3 regions of the Spirillospora sp. CA-128828 genome follow, and region 3 is predicted to be linked to each of the others. Evidence: riboswitches for the same ligand, from Rfam matches in the RefSeq annotation. Region 3 holds a riboswitch; each other region holds the start of a gene.

Region 1 (7,713 bases), 3.1 Mb from region 3:
GGCGGGCGCGCTCGCGTCCGTCCTGGCGCTCACGGCGGTGCCGGCGCCCGCGGAGGCCCGCGCGCCGCTCGGACGCTGCGGCGACCCGGCACGGCGACCATGGTGCGACAAGGGGCTGACCCCGGATCGGCGGACGGCGCTGCTGCTGCCGAAGATGACCGCCGACGAGAAGATCGCGATGCTGGCGTCGGACGACCCTTTCGGCGGCCCGTTGGGCGGGTTCTCCGAGGACGCCCACGCCGACACGAACAACGGGATCGAGCGCCTCGGCATCCCGCCGCTCTACATGGCCGACGGCCCGGCGGGCGTCCGGCAGGGGAAGGCGACCGCCCTGCCCGCGCCGATCGCGCTGGCGGCGGGTTTCGACCCGAACGCCGCGCGGCTGTACGGCGGGACCGTCGCGTGGGAGGCGCGGCACCGCGGCAACGACCTCGTCTTCGGGCCCACCGCCGACGTTCTGCGGACGCCCCGCAACGGCCGGACGTTCGAGGGCTTCGGCGAGGACCCCTACCTGTCGGCGACGCTCGGAGTGCCCTGGATCAAGGGCGCGCAGGCGCAGGGCGTGATGACGTCGGTCAAGCACATGGCCGTGTACACGCAGGAGACCGACCGGCTGTCGCTCAGCATGAACGTCGACCCGCGGACGCTTCGGGAGATCTACCTGCCGCCGTTCGAGGCCGCGGTGAAGGACGCCGGAGCGGCGACCGTGATGTGCGGGTTCGGACGGCTGAACGGACGGTGGGCCTGCCAGGACGACGCGGCCCTCAGCAAGATCCTTCGGTCGGAGTGGGGGTTCACGGGGTTCGTCCCGTCCGACCACACCGCCGCGCAGGACACCGCCGGCGCCGCCAACGGCGGCCTCGACATGGAACTGCCGATCGGCATGAAGTACAACGCGTTCCTGCTGAAGCTCGCAGTCGCCCAGAAGAAGGTCACGCAGGCCACCATCGACGCGCACGTCCGCAACATCCTGCGGACGATGTTCAGGTTCGGGGTGTTCGACCGGCAGGCGTACCCCAACGACCTCACCCGCATCGACCGTGCGGCGAGCCAGAGCGCCGCCCGGCAGGTCGAGGAGGGCGGGATCACGCTGCTGAAGAACGACGGCGTCCTTCCGCTGAAGGCCCCGGCGTCGATCGCACTGATCGGGCGGGCCGCTCAGCAGAGCCCGAGTGGTTTCGGCTCGGCGAAGGTCGTTCCCTTCACGACCGTGAGCGCACAGGACGGCATCACCCGCCGCGCGGGGTCCGGGACCAAGGTGACCTACGACAACGGTGACGACCACGGGGACGCCGCCGACGCCGCGCGTGGGGCGGATGTCGCCATCGTGTTCGCCACCGACAGCCAGGGCGAGTTCTTCGACAAGTCGTGCCTGACGCTGGAATGCGGCGAGCCGCTCAGAGGCGACCAGGACGGACTGATCTCCGAGGTCGCCAAGGCCAACCCGAACACGATCGTCGTACTGAACACGGGCGGGCCGGTGCTGACGCCTTGGGCCGGGCAGGTGAAGGGCATCGTCGAAGCCTGGTACCCCGGTCAGGAGGCCGGGACCGCCCTGGCGCGCGTCCTGTACGGGGACGTGGACCCAGGCGGACGGCTCCCCGTGACGTTCCCCGTCAACGAGAACGACGCGCCGACGTCCGGGAACCCGGCCCAGTACCCCGGCCTCAACAAGAACACCACGTTCTCCGAGGGCGTCATGGTCGGCTACCGGCACTACGACGCGAACGGCATCGCGCCAAGGTTCCCGTTCGGGCACGGCCTGTCGTACACGACGTTCGCCTATAGCGGTCTCGTGGCGACCTCCAAGGCCGTGCAGGTGACGGTCACCAACACCGGCCAGAGGACCGGCATCGCCGTCCCGCAGCTCTACATCGGCATGCCGTCGCCCGGCGCGGAAGTGCCGCAACCACCGAAGCAGCTCAAGGGCTATGCCAAGGTCACGCTCGGGCCAGGCCAGAGCGCGATGGTGACGTTCCCATTGACTCCGCGCTCGTTCTCCTACTGGAACCAGGCGGCGAAGGCGTGGAAGGTCGCCGACGGCTGCTACAAGGTCATGGTGGGCGCATCGTCCCGTCAGATCTCCCGGTCGGCGGCACTCGGGGCATGCCGCTGACAGTGAAAGATCGCGGTTCCCCTGCCTTACTCGCCGGTTACGCGGTACAAATGAGGAAATCTTCGTCCGTCCCCGCCGAGTCGGAGTCCCCCTGTGCCGCACGACACCTCCCGCGGGAGGACGAACCCCAGTCCCGCGCGTACCGCCGCCCGCCCCGGGCGGTCCGGCCAGGCCCATGCGGGCCGGCCCGGTAAGCCGCGCCACGGCCAGGCACATGCCGGGCAGGCCCGTTCCGGCGCCGACCGGCAGGGCGGCCCGGACGGGCGCGGCGGCCAGGAACGCCAGGGCGGCGCGAAGCGCCCGGGCGGCCCGGAAAGGCAGGGCGCCATGTCCCGGCACGGCCACGGCCGGGACCGGCGGCACGAGACGCCGCTCGGCCCCGACGACCCGCGCGGCCTCGGCGGCTACACACTGCTCGGACGGCTCGGCGAGGGCGGGCAGGGCGTGGTGTACCTCGGCCGGGACGGCGACGGCGGGCTCGTCACCGTCAAGCTGCTCCGCGGCGGCGTGGCGGCCGGACAGCGGGCGCGCAGCCGCTTCGTCAAAGAGGCGGACGCGGCGCTGCGGGTGTCCGGACGGCACACCGCGCGCGTCCTGGACGCGGACATGACCGGCGACCGCCCCTACATCGTCAGCGAGTTCGTCGAGGGGCCCTCGCTCCAGCACGTCGTCGAGGACCGCGGCCCGCTGCCCGCGCCGCGGCTGCGCAAGCTCGCGGCGCGCACGGCGGCTGCGCTGGCCGCGATCCACCGCGCCGGGATCGTGCACCGCGACTTCAAGCCCGGCAACGTGCTGCTCGGCCCGGACGGCGCCAAGGTCATCGACTTCGGCATCGCCCGCACCGCCGACGCCCTGGGGCTGGACACGCCGCTGACCACCGGCCCGGTCGGCACCCCCGCCTACATGGCGCCCGAGCAGATCGAGGAGGAGCCGGTCGGGCCGGCCGCCGACGTGTTCGCCTGGGGCGCCACGATGGTGTTCGCCGCGACCGGGCACCCGCCGTTCGGCAGCGGGCCGAGCGCGGCGGTCATGCGGCGGGTGACGTCCCGCAGGCCGGACCTCGGCGACATGGAGGGGCCGCTGCGCGACCTCGCGGCCCGCTGCCTGGACAAGAACCCCGCCGCGCGGCCGACCGCGGCGCAGCTCGTCCGGGCGCTGCGCGCGGGACAGGGTCCGGCGCCGAAGCCGCGCCCGACCCGGATCCCCCGTTACCGGTGGCGGATGATGGTCGCGCTCGGCGCCGTCGTCGTCGCCGGGTTCGCGCTCGGCATGCTGTTCTGACCGTCGGTCACCAGTGCGGCGGACGGTCCTCCAGCAGCCGGGAGTCGTCGTCGCCGGCGCGCCACTCGCCCCACCCGGTATCGGTGTCGTCGGACGTCTGGTCCGGCAGGATCTCCAGGTCGTCGTCGAGGTCGACCGAGCGGTCGTCGTCGGGTCCCACGTTCATGATCCCTATTGTCGGTGATCGATCCGGGACCCGCACCGTGATACAGGTCAAACCATGACAAGGTTCAGGAGGCCGGTGTCCGGGAGGCCAGCCGGCGCGCGAACTCGGCCGCGGCGGCACCCGGATCGTCCGCCTCGGTGATCGCCCGGACCACCACGACGCGGGTCGCCCCCGCGGCCAGGACCTCGTCCAGGTTGCCGAGGTCGATGCCGCCGATCGCGAACCACGGCCGCGCGACCCGCTGCGCCGCGACGTACTCCAGCAGCTTCGGCCCCGGAGCCGGGCGCCCCGGCTTCGTCGGCGTCGGCCAGACCGGGCCGGCGCAGAAGTAGTCGGTGCCCGGCTCGGCCGCCGCCACTGACGCCTGCTCGCCGGAGTGCGTCGACCGTCCGATCAGCATGTCGCCGCCGATGATCTCGCGGGCGGCGGGCACCGGCAGATCGTCCTGGCCGAGGTGCAGCACGTCCGCGCGGACGGCGTGCGCCACGTCGGCGCGGTCGTTCACCGCCAGCAGCGCCCCGTGCCGCTCGCAGGCCGCCCGGAAGATCTCCAGGTAGGCCATCTCCTGCCGCGCCTCCAGGCCCTTCTGGCGGAGCTGGACGAGGTCGACGCCGCCCCCGAGGACCGCGTCCAGGAAGTCGGGCAGGTCCCCCTGCCGCTCACGCGCGTCCGTGCAGAGGTAGAGGCGGGCTCGGCTGAGCCGGGCGCGCAGGGCGACCGCGCGCTCGCCGGGGAGGTGCCTGGACACGGCGGAGGAACGTCCTTTCCCAAGAGCGGTCACGAGGTCACGCGGCGGCCCGGTGCCGTCACGCGTGACCTCGCGATCGTGTCACATGCGTCGTATGCCCTGGAAAGCGCGGGGGGCGCCCTAGAAAGCCAGTGCCTGGGCGCGCCGGCGGACCTCGGTCCCCCGGTTCTCGGTGAGCGCGTCCACGGGCGTTCCCGGCAGCGTGTCGTCGGCCGTGAACAGCCAGCGGATCGTCTCGACGTCGTCGAATCCGGCGTCCGACAGGAGCGTCAGCGTGCCGGGCAGCCCCTTGATGACCTGGCCGTCCTTGATGAAGGCCGCGGGCACCATGGGTTCGCCGTCCCGGCGCACCGCGAGGATCCGGTGCTCGTGGATGAGCTGCTTGATCCGGTGGGGCTTGATCCCGAGCCGCTCGGCGGTCTCCCTGAGGGTGAGCCATTCGCCGGCGAGGGCGTCGGTGCGGGGGTCCAGTGCGCTGTCAACGGTTGCGTGCATCTGCGTCACGCCCCCTTGCTACCACGCCATCGGAACCCTCAAACCCCCTGGACAACCGTTACCCCACCCGCGATCGCTATCCGCGAACGGCCTGCCGGACGGGCACGTCCGGGTCGGCGATCGCCTCCGGATCCACCGGCGTCCCGGCGGCGATCACCCGCCTCGCCTGCACCAGGTCGCGGGGCCTGTCGACGGTGAGGATCGCGTCCAGGCGGTCGCCGGTCAGCCACGCCACGGCCCACTTGCGGCCGGACGGGTCGCCCCGGTGGACGAGCCGCTCGGACGCGGCGTGACTGCCCGCGTACTGGACCATGCGCCCGAACTGCTCGGACCAGAAGTAGGGGGCGGCGTCGTACTCGGCGTCCCGGCCGAGGAGGGCCGCGGCGGCGACCTCGGGGGCGTTGAGGGCGGTGTCCCAGTGCTCGACGAGGAGCCGCCGCCCGTAGCGCCGCGACCACCAGGCGGCGCAGTCCCCGACCGCCACGACGTCCGGGCGGAGCGAACCGGGATCCTCCTCGCCCATGTAGGCGCGGAAGGAGCCGTCGGTGACCACGCCGCGCTCCAGCAGCAGGCCGGAGCCCTCCAGCCAGGACAGGACGGGCCGGACGCCGACGCCGACGACCACCTCGTCCGCGTCGATCGTCGCCCCGCCGGCGAGGACGAGGCCGCCGTCGCGCACCTCCGCCACCTTGACGCCGGTCCGCAGCTCGACCCCGGCCTCGGCGTACCAGGGCGCGGTGAGCGCCCCCACCTCGGGTCCGATCGCGTTGGCGAGCGGGGTGTCGGCCGCCTCCACGACGGTGACGCGGCAGCCCTTCCCGGCCGCGGTCGTGGCGACCTCGGCGCCGATCCAGCCCGCCCCGACGATCACGATCCGGGCGCCCTCGACGAGCCGGGCCCGCAGGTCGCGGGACTCGTCGATGGTGCGCAGGACGTGCTGGCGACCGTCCCCCGGCAGCGTGATCGGGGCCGCGCCGGTCGCGATCACCAGACCGTCGAACGGAAGGTCGCCCGCCGTGGACGCGACCGTGCCGCCGCGCCCCGGCCCGTCCAGCCGCAGGCCGGTGGCGCGCTCGCCGAGCAGCAGCTCGCAGCGCAGCGCGTCCCAGTCCGCGTCGACGGTCGTGTCGTCGGACTCGCCCGCGAGGACGGCCTTCGACAGCGGCGGACGGTCGTAGGGCCGGTGCCGCTCCGCCGACACGAGGGTCAGCGCGCCCTCGTACCCCTTGCTCCGCAGGGCCTCGGCGGCGCGCACGCCGGCCAGCCCGCCGCCAACGACGATGACCCTCTCCATGAAGGCAACCCTAACCGGCGGCGATTCTCTGATGGACACCTGTCCAGGCAATGGCGCGCGTTGCCAAGGTCGTAAGGTGGGAACCGGGTAAAAACGGCACAGAGCGCGGGAGTCCGGTGCGACCGGGCTGAGAGGGCGGCTGAACGGGCCGCCGACCGCCACGACCTGATCCGGATCATGCCGGCGAAGGGAGCGCGCATGCAGATCGTGATCATCGGCGCCGGGGTCATCGGCCTGGCCACCGCCTGGCGGGCCGCGGCGGGCGGCGCCGCCGTCACCCTCGTCGATCCGGCGCCCGCGTCCGGCGCCTCGTCCGTGGCGGCGGGCATGCTCACCCCGGTCAGCGAGCTGACGTACGGCGAGGAGCCGCTGCTGCGGCTCGGCCTCGCCTCCCGCGACCGGTACGGCGCGTTCGTCGCCGAACTGGAGGAGTTGACCGGCCTGGAGACCGGTTACCGCACCGACGGGATCATCGAGGTCGCGTCCGACTCCGACGACCTCCGGTACCTGGACGACCTGCGCCGCTTCCAGGAGAGCCTCGGCATTCCCGTCGAGGCCCTGACCGGCCGGGAGTGCCGGCGGCTGGAGCCGATGCTCGCGCCCGGCGTGCGCGGCGGCCTGCTCGCCCCCGAGGACGGCTCGGTCGACCCGCGCCGGCTCACCCCGGCGCTGCTGGCGGCGTGCGAGCGGCTCGGCGTCCGGCTCGTCCGGCGGCGCGCCGCGCGCGTCGTCGCCGAGAGCGGCGCGGCGGCCGGGGTGGGGCTGGACGACGGCACGGTCGTCCACGCGGACCGGGTGCTGCTGGCCGCCGGGCCGTGGTCGGGCGACCTGGAGGGCCTGCCGCCGGGGACCGTGCCCCCCGTCCGCCCGGTGAAGGGGCAGGTGCTCCGGCTCCGCACCCGGACACCGTTCATCCGGCGGTCGACCCGCGGGCTCGTGAAGGGGTCGTCGGTCTACCTGGTGCCGCGCGCGGACGGCGAGGTCGTCGTCGGCGCCACGCAGGAGGAGCTGGGCTTCGACACGCGCGTCACCGCCGGCGGGCTGTGGGAGCTGCTGCGGGACGCCCGCGAGTTGCTGCCCGGCATCACCGAACTGGAGTTCGCCGAGGTCACGGCCGGGCTGCGTCCGGGCTCCCCGGACAACGCGCCCGTGATGGGCCCCACCGCGATGCCCGGCCTGTACGTCGGCACCGGGCACTTCCGCAACGGCATCCTGCTGACCCCGGTGAGCGCGGACATCCTGTCCGCGATGCTGCTGGACGGGCCCGTCCCCGAGATCGCCGGGCCGTTCACGCCCGGCCGCTTCTCCGCCGGGGTGAACGCATGAAGGTGATCGTCAACGGTGAGCCGCGCGAGCTGCCGGAGGGCGTGAGCGTCGCCGAGGCCGTCGCGTCCGTCACCGCCGCGGGGACCGGCGTGGCCGCCGCGCTCAACGACGAGGTCGTCCGGCGCTCGGCCTGGGACACGACGACCCTGCGCGACGCCGACCGGCTCGAAGTCTTGACCGCCGTACAGGGAGGATGACGTGGAGGACAAGCTGGTCATCGCCGGCGAGGAGCTGGGCTCGCGGCTGATCATGGGGACCGGGGGCGCGCCCAGCATGACGGTGCTGCG
Region 2 (7,713 bases), 4.4 Mb from region 3:
TCGGTCAGGTCGATGTCGGTGAGCGCGTCCCCGGAGATCACGAGGAACCGGTCGTCGCGCAGCGCCTCCTCGGCGTTCTTGACGCTGCCGGCGGTGCCGAGCGGGACCTCCTCGGTCGCGTAGCTCAGCGACATGCCGAGTTCCTCGCCGTCGCCGAAGTAGTTGCGGATCAGCGCCGCCAGGAACTGGACGGTGACGACGGTCTCGGAGAACCCGTGCTTCTTCAGCAGCCGCAGCACGTGCTCCATGATCGGCCGGTTGACGAGCGGAAGCAGCGGCTTGGGCTGGTTGGCGGTCATCGGACGCAGCCGCGTCCCCTCGCCTCCCGCCATCACGACGGCCTTCATCGGGGGGTCTCAGCTCCCTTCTGGTCGCCGGCCGGCGGTTCCGCGCCCGGATCGCGCAGGCCGCCCGGGCCGCCGGGATCGCGCGCGGAGCCCGGCCCGAGGGCCGGGGACGAGCCGCGGCCGGCCAGCACCAGCTGCCGCGTCTGCGTCCAGTACAGGACGGCCGCCCACCAGTACAGGCCCGTCCCCCAGACGGCGAAGGCCCATCCGATGATCTTGGCCGTGGTCGCCGCGCCGCCGTCGTGGTCGCCGAGCAGCAGCAGCGGGAACGCGTACAGCAGGCACATCGTCGCGGCCTTGCCGATGAAGTGGACGGGCAGCGTGCCGCCGTACCCGAGCCGCCGCACGATCGGGGCGATCGGCAGGATCGCCACCTCGCGGGCGACCAGCACGGCCACCAGCCAGACCGGGATGATGTCGCGGATGGTGAGCCCGATCAGCGTGGCCAGGATGTAGAGCCGGTCGGCGGCCGGGTCGAGCACCATGCCGAGCCTGCTGGTCTGGTTCAGCGCCCGCGCCAGCTTCCCGTCCAGCCAGTCCGACAGGCCCGCGAACACCAGCAGGCCGAGCGCCCACCAGTCCGCCTCCACAAGGACGAGCCACAGAAACAGCGGGACGCCGACGAGCCGGGCCAGGCTCAGGATGTTCGGCACAGTGAAGATCCGGTCCTGCGGGGCCTCCTGCAGTGTGCTCACCGACGCGTTCCCCTCCCCTGGTCCCCTTGATCCTGACCCTACCGGTAAGGGTTTGAAAGCCCCCGGCAGCGTCCGGTGGGGTTGGGAGATTCCCGGCGGACGGATCGAGCCCGGCGAAGACGGCGCCGGAGGGGCCTGCTCCGTTCCGTCACCGCGAGGTGACGGCGCCGGCGAGCGGGAGCACAGCCGTGACGACGAAACCGCCGGCCTCGCCCGGGCCCGCGTCGAGTGTCCCGCCGACGCTGCGCGCCCGCTCGATCATCCCGAGGACCCCGAACCCCTCGGGCGTCCCGCCGGAGGGGCCCTTCCCGTCGTCGGCGACCCGCACGACGAGTCCTTCGCCGTCCCGGGTCAGGCTCACCGTCACGCGCTCGGCGGCGGCGTGTTTGACAACGTTGGTCAGGGCCTCCTGGACGATCCGGTACGCCGCGACGCCGATCTCGGGCGGCAGCGCCCCCACGTCGCCGTCCTGGAGGTCCACGTCGATCCCGCCGCCGCGGGCCGCCCGCGCCAGCTCCCCGATGCCGCCCGGGCCGGGGAGCGTCCCCGGCGTCCCGACGTCGGTCCCGCGCAGGACCTGGAGGGTGCCGCGCAGTTCGGTGCGGGCGTCCCGGCACGTGCCGGCGATCGACGCGAGGGCATCGGCGAGCTCCTCCCGGTCGAGGGGCCGGTCCCCGCGCACCAGATGGGCCGCGGCGCCGGCCTGGACGCCGATCAGCGTGATGCTGTGCGCGAGAAGGTCGTGCAGGTCGCGGGCGATCCGGAGGCGCTCCTCGGCCACCCGCCGGCCGGCCTCCTGCTCCCGTGTCCGCTCGGCCCGCTCGGCCCGCTCGGTGATCGTCGCGAGCCGCGCCCGGTGCACCCGCCACACCTGGACGGCGATCACGACGGACACCACCGCCTCGATGACCGCGATCTGCTCGCGCAGCGAGCCGCCGCCCGCCCGCATCGCCATGCCGACCACGCACACGGCGAGCAGGGACGCGACCACGCCGAGGACGATCCGGACCCGGTGCCCGAGCACCGCGTAGGCGAACAGCGCGATCACCTCGGCGGGCACGAGCGCGTGGTGCTGGTACTGCGCCAGGTGGTACGGCAGCACGAGGATCACCAGCGAGACCAGCCCCGGGGTCGGCCAGCGCCTGATGACCGCGAGCGGCACGTGCGCGGCCGCCAGCAGCAGCGCCCCCGGCGCGTCCAGCTCCCGGACGCCCGGCCACACCGCCGCGACGATCGCCGCGACCCCCGCCAGCAGCGCCGCGAGCAGGGCGTCCTTCGCCGTCACACCGACCCTGGGCATCGTCACCACCCGACCATTGTCCCCGAGTCCCGCGATCTTCGCGCATCACCCCGTGTTCCGCGCGGAGGCGTCCTCCGGGGAGAACCCGCCGAGGGACACCGGGACGAACAGGATGATCTTTCTCATCGCGCTCTCCTTCCGGACCGGCCGCCCCGCCCTATAGTTCTGCAAACCCCGTCACGAAGGGCCGACAGTTGTCCGTCCCCCCGCCCGCTGTCCCCCCGCCGGAACTCCGGATCACGCTCGGCCGGAAAGCGTACCGACGGCCGTTCCGGATCTTCCTCTCCGCGCTCGCCGCCGGCCTGCTCGTCTCCCTGTCCACGCTTTCCAGCGCCGAAGCTTGGGAACCGGAGCAGGCCCGCCGGGCCACCGGCTTCTTCGGCGGCGGCTGCGCGCTCGTCGCGCTGGCGGCCGCCTTCTGGGCATGGGCGATGCACCGCGACCGCCTCGTCGTGACCATCTCGGAGAAGGGCGTGGCCCTTCGCCGCCGCAAGCAGCGGGCGGAGATCCCCGCCGGAGCGGTCGAGGCGGTCGGGATCACGTGGCCGGTCACCGACCCCGTCTGGACGATCTGGTTCGACTCCGAGGCGGCCCCGGGCGTCGACGCCGTCGCCAAGATCGAGGACGGCGCCGTGACGCTGCTGCGCGACCGGTCGCTCCCCTCGGGCTGGGTCCGTGCGGCGGAGAACGCGACCACGGAGATCCTGGGCGTCGCCTGGCGCGTCATGGACGACGAAGGCAGGGAGGTACCGCCGCCCCCGGCGGGCGCCCTGCTCAAGGCGGACCGCGTCCTGGTCGACGGCGTCGGCCGCTACCGCGACGAACGCGGCGGCGCCCTCCTCGCCGTGGCCCACGGCCCGCTCGGCAGGCCGCCGCGGGGGCGGTCGGGCTTCTTCCCCCTCGCCCCCGGGAGAGGCCGCCGGAGGATCGTGCTGCGCGACCCCCACGCCCGCACGCTGCTGGTGTTCAAGCGCACGTCCTCGCCGCTGGGCCGCGACCGCCTGCGCGTGTTCGACCCCGACGGCCGCCTCCTCGGCGTGGTGCGCGGCCGCCATGAGCCGTCCTTCCACACCACCGGCGGCGTGCTTCTCGGCAGCACCCGGCAGGCCGGCGACCGCCACATCGTCACCGGCGTGGACGGACGGCGGTCGGCCACGCTGCGGACCAAGAGCGGCGCCGACGACAGCCGCATGTGGCTGGAGCGGTCGCCGTCGGCTCCGGAACCGCTTCGCGCGCTCGCCCTGGCCCTGCCCATGGCCGTGCGCATCGCCCGCCAGTCCTGACGCCGGCGCTCAGGCATCCCGCGCACGGCCCACGCGGGCGCGCTTACCGCATCGGCGGCGGTTGCGGCAACGGGGGTGCGGCGGGTTAGCGTCGGGGGCGACAGATCGCGGGGGCCCGGCGAACCGGGCTGAGATAGCGGCTGGGACGGCCGCTGACCGCATGAACCTGACCGGGTAATGCCGGCGTAGGGAGAGATCGAGTCGTCATGACCGAACCTGTGGTTCCAGCTGCGCGCAAGACCTACCTCCAGGGCTCGCGCCCCGACATCCGCGTCCCGATGCGGGAGGTGCCGCTGACCAACGGCGACGCCGTCGTCCTGTACGACACCTCCGGGCCGTACACCGATCCTGAGCAGGACACCGACGTCCGCAGGGGGCTGCCCCCGGTGCGGGAGGCGTGGATCGCCGAGCGCGGCGACACCGTCCCGTACGAGGGGCGGGCGGCGCGTCCCGAGGACGACGGGAGGCGGCCGGCGCCCGCCGCCTTGGGCGGCCCCGCGCAGGTGGTCCGGGAGGACTTCCTGCCGCGGCGGCCGCGCCGGGCGGCCGGCGGCGCGGTGACCCAGCGCGCCTACGCGCGCCGCGGGGAGATCACGCCGGAGATGGAGTTCGCGGCGCTGCGCGAGGGCGTGCCGCCGGAGTTCGTCCGGGACGAGCTGGCGGCCGGGCGCGCCGTGCTGCCCGCCAACGTCAACCACCCCGAGATCGAGCCGATGGTCATCGGGCGGAACTTCCTGGTGAAGGTGAACGCGAACATCGGCAACTCGGCGGTCGCGTCCTCGGTCGAGGACGAGGTCGAGAAGATGACGTGGGCGACCCGGTGGGGCGCCGACACGATCATGGACCTGTCGACCGGGAAGGACATCCACACCACGCGGGAGTGGATCCTGCGGAACTCTCCGGTGCCGGTCGGGACCGTCCCGCTCTACCAGGCCGTCGAGAAGGTCGGCGGCGACCCCGCGGAGCTGACCTACGAGGTCTTCCGCGACACGGTGATCGAGCAGGCCGAGCAGGGCGTGGACTACATGACCGTGCACGCCGGGGTCCTGCTCCCGTACGTGCCGCTGACGGCGCGGCGCAAGACGGGGATCGTGTCTCGCGGCGGGTCGATCATGGCGGCCTGGTGCCTGGCGCACCACGAGGAGAACTTCCTCTACACGCACTTCCGGGAGCTGTGCGAGATCTTCGCCGCCTACGACGTCACCTGGTCGCTCGGGGACGGCCTGCGCCCCGGTTCGATCGCGGACGCCAACGACGAGGCGCAGTTCGCCGAGCTGCGCACGCAGGGCGAGTTGACGAGGATCGCGGCGGAGTACGGCAACCAGGTGATGAACGAGGGGCCCGGGCACGTCCCGATGCACAAGATCAAGGAGAACGTCGACCTGCAGCAGGAGTGGTGCGACGGGGCGCCGTTCTACACGCTCGGCCCGCTGACCACCGACATCGCGCCCGGCTACGACCACATCACCTCGGCGATCGGCGCCGCGATGATCGGCTGGCACGGCACCGCGATGCTCTGCTACGTCACGCCGAAGGAGCACCTCGGGCTGCCGGACCGCGACGACGTCAAGGCCGGCGTGATCGCCTACAAGATCGCCGCGCACGCCGCCGACCTGGCCAAGGGCCATCCGGGCGCGCAGGCGTGGGACGACGCGCTGTCGGACGCGCGGTTCGACTTCCGGTGGGAGGACCAGTTCAACCTCTCCCTCGATCCGGACACCGCCCGCGCGTTCCACGACGCGACGCTCCCGGCGGCGCCCGCGAAGACCGCGCACTTCTGCTCGATGTGCGGCCCGCACTTCTGCTCGATGAAGATCACGCGGGACGTCCGGCGGTACGCCGGCGAGCACGGGCTGGCCGAGGGCGAGGCGCTCGCCGCCGGGATGCGGGAGAAGGCCGCGGAGTTCAAGGCGGCCGGCGGGCGGGTCTACCTGCCGGTCTCCCCCGCCGGTTCCTGACCGCACGGCGTCCGGCCCGCCGCGGCACCGTCCGCGGCGGGCCGGGCGCCCGGGCGCATCCGGCCACCGGTCACCGGGGCGGCGCGGATAGGATCGAAGGACCGTTCCAAAGCCGCGGATCCCCTCGAATCGCCGCAGCGCCGTCTACCCGCCGGGAAGGACCGACGACCCAGGTGACCAGCGACGACACGCCGAAGGCCCGCGCCCGGGCGGTGCGCGCCGACGTGCGCCGCAACCGTGCGCGGCTGCTCGCCGCCGCGCGGGAGACGTTCGAGCGGGACGGGGCCGGCGCGTCCCTGGAGGGCGTCGCCCGTGGCGCCGGGGTCGGCATCGGCACGCTCTACCGCCACTTCCCCACCCGCCAGGACCTCCTGGAGGCGCTGCTCGCCGGGGTCTACGACGACCTCGCCGCGGCGGCCCGCGACCTGATGGTCACCCCGGCGCCGGGCGAGGCCCTCATGACGTGGCTGCGGACGTTCATCTCCGAGGTCACGGCGTTCCCCGGGATGGCGGCCTCGGCGATGGTGTCGCTCCAGGACGAGCGGCCGGAACCGTCCCGCTCCTGGAGGGCCATGCACGAGGCGGGCGAGGCGCTGTTCGCCCGCGCGCAGCGTGCCGGGGACGCGCCCGCCGGGGTCCCGTTCACCGACGTGCTGAGGCTCGCCGGGGCGATCGCGGCGGTCACCGAGCGGGAACCGGTGGCCGCGGGCCGGCTGCTGTCGCTCGCCGCCACCGGCGTGATGCCGGGCAAGGCCCGCTAGCCCTCGCCGCCGGTCAGGCCGTGTCGGGACTGGGCAGGACGCGGCGAGGGCCGCGCGGCTCCTCGGCCCGCTTGCGCCATTCCCGCGGGTAGCCGACCGACACCTCGATGTGCGGGACGTCGCCGGTCCAGATCGTCCGCGGGTTGTGCAGGTGCCCGTACACGACGGACACCGCGCCGTAGCGCGCGTGCCAGTCCGCGGTGCGCTCGGTGCCGCACCATTGGGCGAACTCGGGATACCACAGGACGCGGGTGGGTTCGCGGACGAGCGGCCAATGGTTGACGAGCACGGTCCGCGTTCCCGGCTCCAGGGCGGCCAGGCGTTCCTCGGTGTAGGCGATCCGGGCGGCGCACCAGGCGTCCCGGGTGGGGTACGGGTCGGGGTGCAGATAGACCTCGTCGGTGCACACGACACCCGCCTCGTGTGCGACCTCAAGCGCCTCTTCCTTGGTGGACGTCCCGTCCGGCCGGAAGGTGTAGTCGTACAGGATGAACAGCGGCGCGACCGTCACGGGACCGGCCTCGCCGTCCCACACCGGGTACGGGTCCTCAGGGGTCAGCACGCCCAGGCCGCGGCACATGTCGACGAGCCGGCGGTAGCGGGCCTCGCCGCGCAGCGCCACCGGGTCGTCCTTGACGGTCCACAGCTCGTGGTTGCCGGGCACCCACAGCACGGTCGCGAAGCGCTCGCTCAGCGTGCGGAGCGCCCACTCGACGTCGGCGAAGTGCTCGGCGACATCGCCCGCCACGATCAGCCAGTCGCCGCCGGACACCGGCCGCAGCCCCTCGACGAACGCGCGGTTCTCCGGGAACCCCACGTGCAGGTCGCTGATCGCGTAGACACCGCCCATCCAGAGATCGTAAGCCCCGGCAGGGAGGGCGGCCTCACTCGTCGTCGGCGGGCAGGGTGAACAGGCGGATGTGGACGGGACGCGCCCCCGGCGGCGCGTCCTCCCGGCGGTGCGCGTGCTCGTGCAGCAGGCGGATGTACGCCTCGAAGAACTCGGCCAGTCCCTCCTCGGTCATGTGGGCGAACCCGCGCGACAGGAGCGCCCACCTCCTTTCCCGCTCGTAGACCGCGGGCAGCCGCCCGAACAGCTCCATGTCCTCGGCGTGGCCGATCCGGAGCAGCTCGGCGAGGACCGGCCGGTCCTCGGGCGGCAGGGAATCCGGGTCGGGCGTGCGGACGTCGCGCGGCCCCTCGGCCCGGCGCCACCAGCGCTCCCGGCCGGCGGACCGTTCCGGGATCTCCTCGATGAACCCATACTTCTCCAGCTGCCGCAGGTGGTAGCTGGTCGTGCCGGTGTTGGCGCCGAGCGCCTCGCCGATCGTCGTGGACGTCGCGGGGCCGTGCGCCCGCAGCCGGTGCA
Region 3 (7,713 bases):
GGAGGGTCAGGAGCCCGACGACGCCCACGGCGACCACCGCGGTGCCGGCGTACTGGCCGCCGGCGAGCGAGGCCAGGCCGGCGGCGAGGCCGGGGCCCGCGATCCCGGCGAGGTTGTAGCTGGACGCCTCCAGGCCGTACGCCCGCGAAAGCCGCCCCTCCGGGACGAACCGCGGCAGCAGGCTGGTCAGCGCGACCACGATCGGCTCGGTGCAGCCGATCACCGCGGCGACGCACAGCGCCAGAGCGAGCGGCGACCGTCCCGCCATCGTCAGCAGCAGCGCGGTCGCGGCGGCGTAGCAGGCGGCGAGCGCCACGGCGACCCGGCGGGGCCGTCCGACCCGGTCCAGCGCGTTCCCGATCACCGGGCCGCTCAGCACGTACGGCAGCGTCATCGCGGTCTGCAGGAATCCGGCCGTCGCGGCATGACCCGTCCGCGCCTGGACGGTCAGGACCAGCGCGGTGGCGACGCCCTCGGCGGACACGCGCAGCATCGTCGCCGACGTGAGGTGGAGCGGCAGCGCCGCCGTCCTGCCGATCACGTTGGCATGGTGGCACAGCCGCGGGCCGGAAGATCCGGACGCCTAGACTCGGAGGGTGACGGCAGCGAAGACAACGCACGAGCACCGGGTCACCAGCGAGGTCGGACGGTTGCGGACCGTCCTCCTGCACCGTCCGGGGGCGGAGCTGAAGCGGCTCACCCCGCGCAACAGCGACAAGCTGTTGTTCGACGCGATCCCGTGGGCGGGCCGCGCGCAGGAGGAGCACGACGCGTTCGCCGAGGCGCTGCGGTCGCGCGGCGTCGAGGTCCTGTACGTCACGGAGTTGCTGCAGGACGCCCTGGAGTACGAGGCCGCACGCGAACAGGCGATCGCGGACGCCATCGTCGACCTCCGCCTGGGCGACCAGCTCCGCCGCGTCGTCGAGGACTATCTGCGCGACCAGGATCCCGAGGACCTCGCGCACACGCTCATCGCCGGACTGGCGCACGAGGAGCTGAAGTCGGGGCACGGCCTCGTCTACCGGCTGATGGACAGGCTCGACTTCATCGTCGACCCGCTGCCGGGCCTTCTGTTCACCCGCGACAACAGCACGTGGATCGGCGGCCGCGTGGCGGTGACGAGCCTCGCGATGGAGGCGCGCCGCCGTGAGTCGGCCCTCACCGGCCTGGTCTACGCCCACCATCCGCGGTTCGCCGGGGTGCAGCCGGTGTACACGCCGTCCCTCGAACACCTTGAGGGCGGCGACGTCCTGCTCCTCTGCCCGGGCGTGGTCGCCGTCGGTACCGGCGAGCGGACGACCCCGGCGGGCGTCGAGCGGCTGGCCCGCCAGGTGATCGGCGCCGGCCTCGCCCATACCGTTCTGGCCGTCCCGATCGCGCAGGAACGGGCGACCATGCACCTGGACACGGTCTGCACGATGGTCGACGTCGACACCGTCGTCATGTATCCGCCGGTGGCGCACTCCCTGACCGCCTACACGGTCACGCTGGACGACGGCGACCTCAGCGTCACCGACCGCCGCCCCTTCCTAGAAGCCGCCGCCGACGCGATGGGCCTGGAGCGCCTCAAGGTCATCGACACGGGCCTGGACCCGGTCACCGCCGAACGCGAGCAGTGGGACGACGGCAACAACACCCTCGCGGTGGCGCCCCGCCTCTGCGTCGCCTACGAACGCAACATCGAGACGAACGCCCAGCTGGAGGCGTCCGGCATCGAGGTCATCCGGATCAGCGGCAGCGAGCTGGGCACGGGGCGCGGCGGCCCCCGCTGTATGTCCTGCCCCATCCTCCGCGACGAGCCCGCCTGAACACGGGCCCGCCTGAACACGGGTACGCGAAGGGCCGTGGCGCCTTGCGGCGGCCACGGCCCTGGACGTTAGCGCTCGGGCGGTGTCGACGGGGGCACGACAGCGCCCGAGCTTGGTGAGGACCATACAAGGTCGGGCGGGGTTCCTTCCAGGCAGGGTCCCTCTACGCCGGGTATGCCCTACTTGGAGCCACTTCACTCCTGGTTCCGCCACACAGGTCTTCGCCGGGTTCGTCCAGCAGGTCGGGAAAGCTGGAGAGATCGGGGACGACGGCATGCGCACCGGTGGGGGCGACCATCCCGTTTCCGCCCGGCGCCCGGGGGGCCCGGACGATGGCCCAGACCGTGGTGGCGCCTTCCTCGTGGCGCACCCCCCATCCTTCGGACAGGGCCTCGACGATGCCGAGCCCGCGTCCGCCGAGCGAGGACAGCGTCCCGGGGCCGCGCCGCGGCTCGGTCATCGCGCCGCCGTCGCTGACCTCGAGTTCGAGGAGGTCGCCGCGGCGCCGCCAGCAGACCCTGACCTGACCGGAGGGCAGCGGCCGCGCGTGCCGGAGGGCGTTGCTGATGAGTTCGCTGACGATGACGCTCGCGTCGTCCACGACGGACTCGTAGACGCCGGAGCCGGCCAGTTCCGAGCCGAGGCGCCTGCGGGCGACCGCGACGCTGGACGGTGCGTGTGGCAGCAGTACGACGCTCGACGCCCTCACCTCCCCCTGGTTCCGCTCACTCGGACGAACCCCGTCATCGCTCTTCCGGTACGACCGGAATGCCCTGATGGTCGCGGCCGGAAACCCGAACGATTCAGTTCACCACCTGCACAACGAGTCACCGTACGTCCGGTCACGGTGATCACCCCCGGATCGGAATCTCGTCACCAACGGCAACCATCAAAGGATCTATCCAGCCAACGGCGCATTTACTCCTCACGCGCGCGTTTCGTCCGTCACACCCTTGGGACACCGTACTTTCCCGCACGTAACCAGCGTGCCACCCGTCGAGATCACCGAAAGCCCTGGTCACGCAGCTCTCACCGGGCCGCCCGGGACGGAGTGTCCTCACGGTAAGTAACCGTCCGGATCAGGGCGCGGCCCGCAACACGAGGCGCATGCACGTGCCTTCGCCCGCCCACGCGCCATCTGCGGGTCCGTGACGCTCCGTAACCGAAAGCGGTCGAGTGGTTCGTTCCATATCACCCAGATCAACACTGGGCGTCCCTTTAGACGGACTTTGGGGGGTTTCAATGTGAGATATCGCACGCTGCGCGGGATGCGCGGAGATGGTGCCGCCCTGCGCCTCGGTCAGCCGTTTGACGATGTACAGGCCGAGCCCGATGCCGCCGAACCGCCGGCGGTCCCCGGCGTCGCCCTGCACGAACCGCTCGAAGATCCGCTCATGGTCGCCGAGCGGGATGCCGATCCCCTCGTCGGAGACGGTGACGACGATGCCGGACGCCTCCCAGCGGGCCCGGACGCCGACCGTCCCGCCGTCCGGCGAGTACTTGAACGCGTTCTCCAGCAGCTGCCCGAGGACGATGTCGGTCGCCATCGCGTCCCCCCGGCAGGACGGCAGGGCCGGCTCGACGTCCAGCTCGACGCGGTGCAGCGGCGACAGGGACCGGAATCCGGCGACGACGCCCTCCAGCACCCGGGTCAGGTCGAACGACTCGATCGTCACGGTCAGCTCGTCCGCGCCCGCGCGGGAGCCGAGCAGCAGATGCTCGACGAGGCGCCCGAGCGACTGGGCGCGCTCGGCGATGGTGGCGACGGCGGCGCGGCGGTCGGTGTCGGCCATCTCGTCCCACCGGTTGACCAGCGTGGACGCGAACCCCTGCACGACCGTGATCGGGGTGCGCAGCTCGTGGCTGGTGGTGGCGAGGAACAGGTCCTTCGCCTCCTCCAGCGCCTTGGCCTCCGACACGTCGCGGAAGTCGACGACCAGCTCGCCGGTCTCCTCGATCTCGGCGGCCAGCACGTTCAGCCAGGTGCCCGACTCCAGCCGGAACGTCAGCTCCTCGCCGAGCGCCGGCATGTCGAACGGCAGCGGACGGCCGATCGCATCCTCCGGCGGGATGCCGGTGAGGGTGTGCGCGGAGTGGTTCCAGTGCCGGACGACGAGGTCGTGGTCGAGCACCGCGATGCCGTCGGCGCTGGAGTCGATCACGGCGCGCTCGTGCGCGCGCTGCCGCACGACCTCCGCGTACGCGACCGCGTTGCCGACCGCGACCCCGGCGTGCCCGGCGAGCAGTTCCAGCAGCTCCAGCTCGGTATGCCCGACCTTCCGACCGGAGAACAGGGCGTACAGCGCGCCGTACGGCCGGTTCTGCAGGTACGACAGGCCGAGCGCGATCGTGTGCAGACCGGACAGTTCAGACCAGATCAGGTCGCCGAGGCGCCGCTCGCCGGTGGCGAGCTTGACGGTCTTGCCCGACCGCAGCAGCTCCCCGACGAGGCTCGGCCGCAGCTCGGCGGACGTGCCGCGCATCCGCTCCGGCAGCCCGGACATGCTGACCAGCCGCAGCCGCTCGCCCTCGATCCGCACGAACCCGCCCGCGTCGGCGCCGGTCAGCTCGATCAGCGCGGCGGTGATCCGGTCGAGCACGACGGCGAGGTCGAGCTCGGCGCCCAGGTCGGCGACGATGTCGTTCAGCCGCCGGACGAGCCGGGCCCGCTCGGTCATGTGGTGCTGGACGATCTCGTCGTCGTCGACCGGGTGGTACACCCCGACCCAGCCGAGCAGCGTGCCGTCCGGGTCCTTCAGCAGGCTCGTGTCGATGCGCACGTCGATGAGCCGGCCGTCGCGGTGGAACCGGCGGGTCGCGATCGAGATCTGCCCGCCCTCGCCCTCGCCGGCGCGGCGGGTGAGGAGCCGTTCGTGGACGGCGTTCTGCTCGGCCTTCAGCTCGTCCGGGACGATCGGCGGGACGCGTCCGATCATCTCCCGGGCGGGCCAGCCGAACATGCGCTCGGCCGCCGGGTTCCACACGGTCACCCGGTGCTTCTGGTCGACGGCCACGATCGCGTCGGCGGCGCTCTCGATGACGGCCCGCGCGATCGGATCGTGGACGTGTTCGTACACGTCTGTCATCGTGCCACCGGACTCCGGCCCACGGCGGGGCAACTTGCGCCGAAACTTGCTCAGCGACCCTTCAACGAACCCAAACCTTACCGTTTGGTAAGCCTGCCGATGAGGGCGGCCGCCACCCCGGCGACCAGGAACGACAGCAGCGAGGCGCTCATCCAGGTCTGCGGCGTGAAGTGCAGCGCGTCCTGGACGTCGTGCCAGAGGCCCGCCCAGCGGCCGACCGTGCCGGGGTTGACGAGCTGGTAGACGACGAACCCGATCGCCCAGGCCGCGATCATCCCCCAGCGGGACGGGGCCGTGCGCGAGACGTCCCAGCCGTCCCGCGTCCGGCGGCCGAGGAAGAAGTCGGCGGCGAGGACGCCGAGCATCGGCACGAACACCGACCCGATCAGCGACAGGAAGCCCGCGTAGTCGCCGATGTCCAGGACCAGCGCGAGGACGGTGATGCCGGCGCCGAGCACGACGCTCAGCACCCGGCGGTCGGCGCGCGGGAAGAGGTTCTGGATCGACACGGCGGTGGAGTAGGTGTCGGCGAACGACTGGTCCGCCTCCCGCAGCACGAACACGGCGAAGAACACCACGCCGAGCGCGGGGCCGAGGAACGGGTCGAAGATCTTGGTCGAGTCGCCCGCGACCAGCGCCAGCGCCAGCAGGCCGAGGACATAGGCGACGATCTGCGTGACGGAGTAGCCCGCGGCCGCGGCGCCGAAGGCCCCGCGCTCGGTCCGCGCGTGCCGGGTGTAGTCGGCGGCGACCGGCACCCAGGAGATCGACACGGCGAGGGCGGCGTCCGCCCCGACCCAGAAGCCGTCCCACGAGCCCTGCGAGAGGTCGGGCAGCGGCTGCCGGACGAGCTCCACGTAGAAGTACACGAGCGCGATCGCCACCGCGACCGTCACGTAGCGGCGCAGCACCCGCACCGAGCCGAGCGGCCAGATCGTCAGCACGGTCGTGACCGCCCCGGCGGCGATCACGTAGCCCCAGCGCGGGACGCCGTCCCACAGCTCGCGGGCCGCGTCCGCGATGACGATCAGCTCGAACGTCCCCCAGCCGACGAGCTGCGCGATGTTCAGGACCGTGGGCGCGTACGACAGCCGCGCGCCGAACAGTCCGCGCAGCAGCACCATCGCGGGCTGGCCGGTGCGGGCGCCGGGGACGGCGGCGAGGCCGAGCATCAGCCCGCCGAGCGCGGTTCCGACGGCCATCGCGACGATGCCGGCCATGATCGAGATGGTCGGCCTGCCATCGGCGTCCGGCGCGAGGACGGTGTAGGCGCCGGAGAAGGCCAGGAGGCTGACGCCGAGGTTGGCCCAGAAGGCGCTCTGGTCCCAGAAACCGAGGACCTTGGGGGCGGGTTCGTCGAGGGTGAAGGGGACCTCGTTGCGGGGCCGCTCGTCCTGAGGGCGCTTCTCGACGTCGGACGTCACGGGACACACTCCCTACGCCGGCATTACCCGGACAGGTTCATGCGGTCGGCGACGCCTTGGAGGCCGCCCTCTCAGCCCGGCTGTGGCCCGAGCTCCCGCGGGTATCGGTCAGGCCCGATCGTACAACCGCCCGACACGCGCTAAAAGGGGCAATCACCTCATAGGTTGCGGATCACGCGACGTACGGCGGGCCGTCGCCGGCGCCCTCCATCGGACGCCCCGCCTCCGCCCAGCCCTTCATGCCGCCGTCGACGTTCCGCGCCAGCCAGCCCGCCTGGTTCAGCGCCACGGTCACCTGCGCGGACCGGGCCCCGGACCGGCAGATCACGAAAACCTCCTGGTCACGCGGGACCTCCCCGGCACGATCGCCGAGCTGGCCCATGGCGATGTGGACGGCCGCGGGCGCGTGACCCGCGTCCCACTCGTCCTGCTCCCGGACGTCCAGCAGGTAGCCGTCCTGCGGGACGTCGGCGGCGACCACGGCGGGCACGTCTTCCCCGAAATTCATCACACCCCCATGGAACCGCGCGAAGCCCCCCTGCGTCGAATCACGCATGCGGTATCGGACGCTCCTTTTCGCGGCGCCCGGGCTGGCCATGCTCCTGTCTCTGGCCGCCTGCGGCGACGAACAGGCAAACGGAAACCCCGCCGACAAGCCCTCGGGCACGACGTCCGTGCAGCCGTCCGGCACGCCGGCGGACTCACTCACCGTTCAGGTCAAGGCTTCGAAGGAGGCTCCCGCCAAGACCTGGAAGCTCACCTGCGCACCGCCGGGCGGCACACATCCCAAGGCCTCCGACGCGTGCGCGGCCCTGACCAAGGTCAAGGAACCCTTCAAACCCGTCCCCAAGGACCAGATGTGCACCAAGATCTACGGCGGCCCTGAGGTCGCCACGGTCACGGGCACCTGGCAGGGCAAGCGGATCGACACGGAGTTCACCCGGGCCGACGGCTGCCAGCTGCACCGCTGGAGCGAGATCGGCCCGCTCTTCGGCAACGTCCCCAAGGTCCGCTGAAACCCTCTGACCGAGCCATCCCCGTTCCGGCTCGGTGCAGGGACGAACAGGCCCCGGCCGTCCGGCCGGGGCCTGTTCGCGTCACAGCCAGCCGCCGATGCTGCGGTTCTGGGAGACGGCGGTGTCGAAGGCCAGCGGGCAGGCCAGCACGAGCGTGCGCATCGGCTCCTGCAACTGGACGTGCATGCGCAGCACGTACCGGTCGGCGCCGGTGAACACCTGCGACAGGAACTCGCCCATCCCTTCGAAACCGCGCTGGATCCGGGCGAGCTCCTGCTGCTGCCAGTCGGTGACCCGGCCGCTCAGCAGCTCGTAGTAGCCGATCTGCTGTTCCTGCGGGGTGAGGATCTCCCAGCCGCGCATCGCCCGCTTGCGCAGG

The links. Region 3 has a riboswitch for thiamine pyrophosphate ahead of ACQPXG_RS00800 (purine-cytosine permease family protein). Riboswitches for the same ligand answer to the same signal wherever they lie in the genome.
Region 1: another riboswitch for thiamine pyrophosphate. It lies ahead of thiO (glycine oxidase ThiO); the one in region 3 lies ahead of ACQPXG_RS00800 (purine-cytosine permease family protein).
Region 2: another riboswitch for thiamine pyrophosphate. It lies ahead of thiC (phosphomethylpyrimidine synthase ThiC); the one in region 3 lies ahead of ACQPXG_RS00800 (purine-cytosine permease family protein).

The regions. Positions count from the first base shown of each region.
Region 1 covers NZ_CP191986.1:3,250,150-3,257,862, reverse strand. Annotated here, with positions in the region: gene ACQPXG_RS16125 (beta-glucosidase family protein) at 1-2,116, shown strand, start outside; gene ACQPXG_RS16120 (serine/threonine-protein kinase) at 2,210-3,397, shown strand; gene ACQPXG_RS16115 (hypothetical protein) at 3,405-3,563, opposite strand; gene thiE (thiamine phosphate synthase) at 3,628-4,311, opposite strand; gene ACQPXG_RS16105 (Rv2175c family DNA-binding protein) at 4,432-4,806, opposite strand; gene ACQPXG_RS16100 (NAD(P)/FAD-dependent oxidoreductase) at 4,883-6,100, opposite strand; TPP riboswitch at 6,196-6,309, shown strand; gene thiO (glycine oxidase ThiO) at 6,299-7,426, shown strand; gene thiS (sulfur carrier protein ThiS) at 7,423-7,623, shown strand; gene ACQPXG_RS16085 (thiazole synthase) at 7,625-7,713, shown strand, end outside.
Region 2 covers NZ_CP191986.1:4,593,602-4,601,314, reverse strand. Annotated here, with positions in the region: gene ACQPXG_RS22565 (sugar phosphate nucleotidyltransferase) at 1-347, opposite strand, end outside; gene ACQPXG_RS22560 (CDP-alcohol phosphatidyltransferase family protein) at 344-1,042, opposite strand; gene ACQPXG_RS22555 (sensor histidine kinase) at 1,191-2,342, opposite strand; gene ACQPXG_RS22550 (hypothetical protein) at 2,537-3,625, shown strand; TPP riboswitch at 3,723-3,836, shown strand; gene thiC (phosphomethylpyrimidine synthase ThiC) at 3,832-5,583, shown strand; gene ACQPXG_RS22540 (TetR/AcrR family transcriptional regulator) at 5,757-6,344, shown strand; gene ACQPXG_RS22535 (metallophosphoesterase family protein) at 6,358-7,194, opposite strand; gene ACQPXG_RS22530 (helix-turn-helix domain-containing protein) at 7,229-7,713, opposite strand, start outside.
Region 3 covers NZ_CP191986.1:147,913-155,625, reverse strand. Annotated here, with positions in the region: gene ACQPXG_RS00820 (MFS transporter) at 1-541, opposite strand, end outside; gene ACQPXG_RS00815 (arginine deiminase) at 597-1,808, shown strand; gene ACQPXG_RS00810 (ATP-binding protein) at 1,972-2,517, opposite strand; gene ACQPXG_RS00805 (PAS domain-containing protein) at 2,888-4,894, opposite strand; gene ACQPXG_RS00800 (purine-cytosine permease family protein) at 4,972-6,318, opposite strand; TPP riboswitch at 6,311-6,427, opposite strand; gene ACQPXG_RS00795 (rhodanese-like domain-containing protein) at 6,491-6,826, opposite strand; gene ACQPXG_RS00790 (SSI family serine proteinase inhibitor) at 6,873-7,334, shown strand; gene ACQPXG_RS00785 (hypothetical protein) at 7,416-7,713, opposite strand, start outside.